Prochlorococcus marinus subsp. pastoris str. CCMP1986: one gene and its partner. Each later gene encodes a partner of the first gene's protein in a complex. Links are inferred from orthologs where the notes say so. Each region holds a gene or a part of one and is shown on either strand. Other genes may lie near its edges.

Region 1 (3,413 bases):
TTTTAAAATCTAATCTTGAAGCATATCTTGCGCATCTTATTAATCTACTAGGGTCATCTTGAATACTATTTTCATGCAGCAAATGCAATTCTTTTTCTTGTATATGTTTTATACCATCAAAGAAATCATAAATTTCTTGCTTTGAGAATTCAAAAGCTATTGCATTTATACTAAAATCTCTCCTTTTTAAATCCTCTTTAATATTTGCATGTTTTACGATTGGATTTAATCCTGGAGCCTCATACTTCTCTTTTCTTGCAGAAGCTATATCAATTTTTAAATCATTAATATTTAGTTCTACAGTGTCGTATATTTCAAATTCTTTTATCAAACAAAGTTCAACATTTGAGATATTTTTTTTTATGAATTTTGCTAAATCAACAGAAGATCCTTCTGTAACTATATCAATATCAAGTGGATTGAAAAAAGTCTTTTTATGAATTTTAGTGATTAATAAATCTCTTATATAGCCACCCACAATTGCAACTTTAACGCTACTATTCAATTCAATATACTGAGAAATTATATTAAATAAATTAAAAGGAATTTTTAATATTGCTGAATTTATATAAGCAGAAATATCATTCATGCAAATTTCAGTTTATTGCTCTTATTGGAGCTAATCTTGGGTCTAAAATTTTGCTCCCTTTATCACCAAACTTTACTGCTAAGGATATTTTTTCGCCACTGCCAAAAATATGTATAATTTCACCTTTGCCAAATTTAGAGTGAATTACTTTATCTCCAATCAACCAACTTTTTCCTTTACTGGGTCCTGAATATAGTTTTCTTACTGCATTTATAGGTCTATTAATAGATTCATTTAAATCTTTTCTATCCACTCTTGTTAAACGGTCAAGATGACGATCCCTTCTGATAGAAGCACCACCTGATTGAGGTAATTCCCCGTCAATTAGTTCCTCTGGTATTTCTGAGAGAAATATTGAAGGAATTGTTGCTTCTCGCATGCCTCCCCACAATCTTCTCTCTCTCGCATGTGATAAGAAAACTCTCTCTTTAGCTCTTGTTATGCCTACATAGCATAATCTTCTTTCTTCTTCTAGAAGAGAAGGAGTATCAATTGACCTGTGGCTTGGAAATAAACCTTGTTCTAGTCCAGTTATAAATACATTTTGAAATTCTAATCCTTTACTGTTATGGAGAGTCATTAAAGTGACAGAATTAGGATGATTTTTTTTTGTATCATTGTCTGTTGTTAAAGCTGCTGTTGACAAGAATCCCTCTACATCTGGGTTCTCGGTCTCTTCTTCAAATTGAGTAGCAGCATTTATTAATTCCTGAAGATTATTTCTTCTATCCTCAGATTCCTCTGAACCACTTGTTAATAAATCACTTAAGTAACCGCTTTTTTCTAGAATTAATTGAAGAATTTGAGCAGGCCCCGAGTTTTCTATATAGCAAAGAAGGTCATTCATAAGCTCTGTGAATTTATTAATGCCCTTTGATGATCTGCCTATAGTCTCATCTAAGCTTTGTTTGTCATTTATGACCTCCCATAAAGGAATGTTCAACTTATTTGATAGCTCATTAAGCTTTTGAATAGTTGTTTTTCCTATTCCCCTTCTTGGGACATTTATTATTCTTAAAAGGCTTATATTATCTGAAGAATTTACTAAGACTTTTAAATAAGCAACAGCATCTTTTACTTCTCTTCTGTCATAAAAACGTAATCCGCCAAAGATTGTATATGGAATTCTCCACCTTACAAGAGATTCTTCTAATACTCTCGACTGAGCCCTAGTTCTATAGAGGATTGCAAAATTTTTCCAGATTGGTTGATTATTGTAATTATTTAGAGACCTTAATTTTGTTGTTATTGCCTCAGCTTCAGATATCTCATCATCACAGCTAAGCAACTTTAAAAGTTCTCCTTCCTCCCTTGTAGACCTTAAAACTTTATCAATTCTTTCAGTATTATTTTCAATCAAAGAGTTTGCAGCGGTAAGAATATTTGATGAAGATCTATAGTTTTCTTCTAATTTAACCAGAGAGGCTTTCTGATTATTATTAGATGAATTTTTAAAGTCTTCCTGAAATCCAATTAATATTCTGAAATCTGCTGCCCTAAAACTATAAATACTTTGATCCGCATCTCCGACAACAAAAATTGATCTATCATTCCATTCGCAAAATTTGTTTGGTTCAGTATTCCCAGCCGTAATTAATTTAATCAGTTCATATTGTGTCCTATTTGTATCTTGATATTCATCAACTAATACATGCTGGAATCTTTTATGCCAGTAATCCCTAACTAAATCATTTTGCCTTAATAAAAACACAGGAAGTAGTAGAAGATCATCAAAGTCTAAAGCATTATTTTTTGAGAGAGATATCCTATATCTTCTGTAAGCATCTGCAATTACTTTATCAAAATGATTATCAGCTTTTTCTTCAAGGTCATTAGCTGTAAAACATTGATTTTTTGCGTTACTAATAGCCCTCTTAATTTTCTTAGGATCAAATCTTTTTGGATCAAGACTCATATCTTGACCAACAATTTCTTTTACTAGGGTCTGAGAATCTGTCTCGTCATAAATAGAAAATTGTCGTGTCCAGGTTAGGCCTTCAGGATCTTGATATTTTTCTATATCGTATCTTAAAAGTCTCGAAAATAATGCATGAAAAGTTCCTATCCATAGGTCCCTCAGTCTCTCTTGATCAATATTTGTTCTTAATTGATTCTGGTCAAATTCCTTGAGGGTTGACCAAGGCTGCCCAAATTGATTTAAAGCTATTTCTTGCGCAAGTAGTACTTGAAGTCTTGCTTTCATTTCTTTAGCAGCTTTATTTGTAAAAGTTACTGCGAGAATGTTATGGGGATCTACAGAGTTATTCTCAATTAAATTAGCAATTCTATGAGTAAGAGCCTTGGTTTTCCCACTACCTGCACCTGCTACAACTAGCAGTGGCCCATTGATATGTTTTACAGCGTTTAGTTGTGCATTATTTAAGGATTTAAAAAGGAAGTTGTTAGTTTGATGCACTTTTTATAGGTTGTATTATTAAAAATTTTTACCTTACTTTAATTTGAAGATTGAGGGTTAGTCTCTAATTCTTGTAATGCTTTTTTTAGGTTTATTAGTTCATTATTATTATTGATAATTTCTTCGAACTTATTCTGAGGCATTTTTAATTTAACACTTCTCTTAAGAATTTCTTTTTCTAATCTTTTTTTATAAGAAGAAACAAGTTTTTTTGATAATTTTAATTCTTGTTTATCCAAAGTTTTAAAGAATAATAATTCTATCTTAGCTAAAAATTTTTTTTATTTACAGTATTTGGAATATCACTTCAAAATGTAGTTTTTGATTAAGAACCATTTCGTTTGTTTTAAGAGTTAATTATTTTAATTTGCTCTGATCTAATATAAATAAGTAGAAATTTCAAGTTTT
Region 2 (3,299 bases), 1.3 Mb from region 1 along the record:
TAGCTACCAGCGAAATCAAAGTCAGCTGCGTAATTGATATTGAAAATATTTCAAAAGCTATTAGATTTGTCAGTGAAAAATTTAAATTATCTGATAAACAAATATTTATTAACCCAGTAATTGAGAGTGAAGATCAGCCTGAGGTAAGAGGAATTGCATTAGATAAAAATCAAGTTCAAGTTAGCATTAGGAACCTACCTGATAAACCTGGGGTGGCAGCTTCAATATGTTTAGCTCTCGCAGAGAATAATTTAATTTTTGATACTATTGTGCAATCTGAAAGGTTAACATCTTTAAAAACCAAAGACATAAGTTTCACCATGAGCAAGCAAGATAGAGAAAGAGCTAATACAATTTTCCACTCTTTAACAAAAAAATTGGCAGGATCATTCATCGAAGATGGACCAGCTATAGCTAAAGTAAGCACAGTTGGAGCTGGAATGGCATTTAAGGTTGGAACAGCTGGGAAAATTTTTAGAGCACTTGCTAATAAAAATATTAATATTGAAATGATTGCTACAAGTGAAATAAGAACTTCTTGTATCGTCTTAGAACAAGATTGTGACCAAGCAGTTAATGCAATTCATTCTTATTTTCAATTAGATAAATAAATAATTATTTAAGTATTTCTAGATAATTTTTGCCTGAGTTTCTTAATTCTATCTCTAAGATTTGCAGCCTCTTCAAAATTTAGTTCTTTTGCTGCATCTTTCATTTTATTTTCTAACTTATCAATTAAGCTAGGCATTTCATCTAGTAAACATTGATTATCTTTAGCATTTAAAATATCGTCCGTTTTATTACTAACAATGTTTATCAGATCTTTAGATAATCCTCCAGTATCTAATTTTCTGGAAAGCTCTAAAAAAGATAATATTGAATTTTCAATTTTCTTACCTGCAGGTTTTGGAGTAATGCCATTGATTTGATTATATTTTTTTTGGATAGTTCTTCTTCTATCAGTTTCAGATATCGCTCTTTTCATTGATTCAGTAAAGTTATCTGCATAAAGTAAAGCAACCCCCTCAACATGTCTTGCCGCTCTTCCAATAGTTTGAATTAGGGATCGCTCTGCTCTCAAAAAGCCCTCTTTATCTGCATCTAAAATAGCAACCAAAGAAACTTCAGGGAGATCAAGACCTTCTCTTAGCAAATTTACTCCAACCAGTACATCATATTCACCCAATCTAAGATCTTGAATAATCTCTATCCTTTCAATCGAATGAATTTCAGAATGCAAATATCTCACCCTTACTTTATTGTCAGATAAAAAATCCGTAAGATCTTCTGCCATCCTTTTTGTAAGAGTAGTAACCAATACTCTCTGGTTCTTTTTAGCTCTAACTCTTATTTCTGATAAAAGATCATCTATTTGTCCATCACTAGGCCTTACATCAATTATGGGATCTAAAACCCCTGTAGGTCTAATAACCTGTTCAATAAACTTGCCTTCGCATTGATCCAACTCCCATTGGCCAGGGGTTGCACTAATAAACAATGTCTGTCTGGATTTTTCCCAAAACTCTTCACACTTTAAAGGTCTATTATCTGCAGCACTCGGTAATCTAAAACCATGATCTATTAATACTTTTTTTCTAGCTTGATCTCCGTTATACATTGCATGTAATTGCGGACATGTTACGTGACTTTCATCAACTACTAATAACCAATCTTTTGGAAAATAATCTATTAGACATTCTGGAGGAGTTCCTTCTTCTCTACCAGCCAAATGACGTGCATAATTTTCAACACCATTACAATATCCAACTTCTCTTAGCATTTCCAAATCATATTTTGTGCGCTGCTCTAAACGCTGCGCCTCCAACAACTTGCCTTCATAAGCAAATTTATCGAGTTGTTCTTTTAATTCATTTCTAATAGCACTAATAGCGGAATCTAGTCTCTCTTTTGGAGTGACAAAATGCTTGGCTGGATAAACACTCACTTGATCAAGACTCTCAAGAATCTCTCCAGTTAATGGATCAACAAATCTAATAGCCTCAATCTCATCTCCAAATAATTCAATTCTTATCAATCTGTCTTCATAAGCTGGTCCAATTTCTAATACATCTCCCTTAATTCTAAATCTACCTCTCGTAATTTCTGTATCATTTCTTGTATATTGATTATCCACAAGCGCTCTTAGAGAAGAACGTAAATCTATAGATTCACCAACAGCAAATTTAACAGCAGCTTTTAAATATTCACTTGGTATTCCTAAACCATAAATACAACTAATAGATGCAACAACAATTACATCCTTCCTTTCAAATAATGATCTAGTTGCCGAATGCCTAAGCATATCAATCTCTTCATTAATTGAAGCAGTTTTTGCTATGTAAGTATCGCTTACTGGTACATAAGCTTCTGGCTGATAATAATCATAGTAAGAGATGAAGTATTCAACAGCATTTTTAGGAAAAAACTGCCTTAATTCATTACATAATTGAGCTGCTAAAGTTTTATTATGAGCCAGAATAAGTGCTGGTCTTCCAGTTTGCTGAATTACATTAGCAATAGTAAAAGTTTTTCCCGTTCCAGTTGCTCCTAAAAGTGTCTGAAACTCTTCGCCACTATTAACTCCTTGAACTAACTTCTTAATGGCTTTAGGTTGATCACCATTTGGTTGATAAGGTGCTTGAAGCTTATAGTTATTCATTCATCTAATAACTTAAGATTTTTTATATCTTAGGAGACTTTTTCTTTAATCATTGAATTTTTCAAAGATTCTTTTAGGCCTCTAACAACAGCAACCATTGATATTAAATCATCTAATTTATTTACTACAGATCCAACTCCGACTGCAGAAGCTCCACATGATACTGCCAAAGGACATGTTACCTCACTTAAACCTGAAGCACTCATGATAGGAATATTAATAGACTGTTTCTCAAATTCCTTGAATATTGCAAAAGTAGCCGCCAAAGTAGGTACTGACTTTTCTAATAATCCTTGAATTCCTGAACTATATGGGTTAGAACTTTTGCCTCCTTCAGTTTGAATGATATCAGCGCCTTCAAGAACTAATTTAATTGCAAGATCTACTTGTTTATCAATAGGCATATTATGTGGAACTGTCACTGATAGAGGAATATTAGGTAAAAGATCTTTAGTTTCTTTTGTAAGATTTAAAATTTTCTCCTCCGAAAAAGTAATTCCTTGGTCATAAAAACTATCATAATTGCCTATTTCTATTAAAGAAGCTCCTGCCTTAACTGAATTTATAAAAGACTTAGGCTCTACGGAACTTACGCAAATTGGTAATCGTGAAATCTCAATCGCGGATTCAACTAATTCAG

Evidence for each region.
Region 2: the proteins of TX50_RS01570 (region 1) and uvrB are in contact, whole or in part, in a crystal structure (PDB 7EGT), measured with the Thermus thermophilus proteins. The link is inferred for Prochlorococcus marinus subsp. pastoris str. CCMP1986 from one-to-one orthologs. Residues at the interface, in WP_096412145.1 of Thermus thermophilus: His654, Arg656, Phe657, Gln666, Asp668, Glu669, Lys680, Arg681, Leu682, Ser683, Lys685, Tyr686, Ala687; in WP_096411307.1 of Thermus thermophilus: Glu23, Leu25, Arg26, Asp27, Gly28, Glu29, Arg30, Phe31, Arg55, Glu326, Asp327, Phe328, Glu379, Ser382, Gln383, His398, Gly400, Arg401.

What each region holds. Positions count from the first base shown.
Region 1 is NC_005072.1:290,286-293,698, forward strand. Bases 302-3,380 are described here. They hold TX50_RS01570 (UvrD-helicase domain-containing protein), read right to left. Parts: upstream 3,006-3,380; coding sequence 597-3,005; downstream 302-596. Other genes in these bases: TX50_RS01565 (CCA tRNA nucleotidyltransferase), read right to left, coding at 302-589; TX50_RS01575 (hypothetical protein), read right to left, coding at 3,044-3,244. Outside these bases: more of TX50_RS01565, read right to left, coding at 1-301. UniProt on the Escherichia coli protein: A helicase with DNA-dependent ATPase activity. Unwinds DNA duplexes with 3'-5' polarity. Translocates on single-stranded DNA with 3'-5' polarity. Initiates unwinding more efficiently from a nicked substrate than double-stranded DNA.
Region 2 is NC_005072.1:1,577,407-1,580,705, forward strand. What follows is about bases 140-3,104. They hold uvrB (excinuclease ABC subunit UvrB), read right to left. Parts: upstream 2,660-3,104; coding sequence 620-2,659; downstream 140-619. Other genes in these bases: TX50_RS08810 (aspartate kinase), read left to right, coding at 140-611; TX50_RS08820 (DUF561 domain-containing protein), read right to left, coding at 2,689-3,104. Also shown: more of TX50_RS08810, read left to right, coding at 1-139; more of TX50_RS08820, read right to left, coding at 3,105-3,299. UniProt on the Escherichia coli protein: The UvrABC repair system catalyzes the recognition and processing of DNA lesions. A damage recognition complex composed of 2 UvrA and 2 UvrB subunits scans DNA for abnormalities.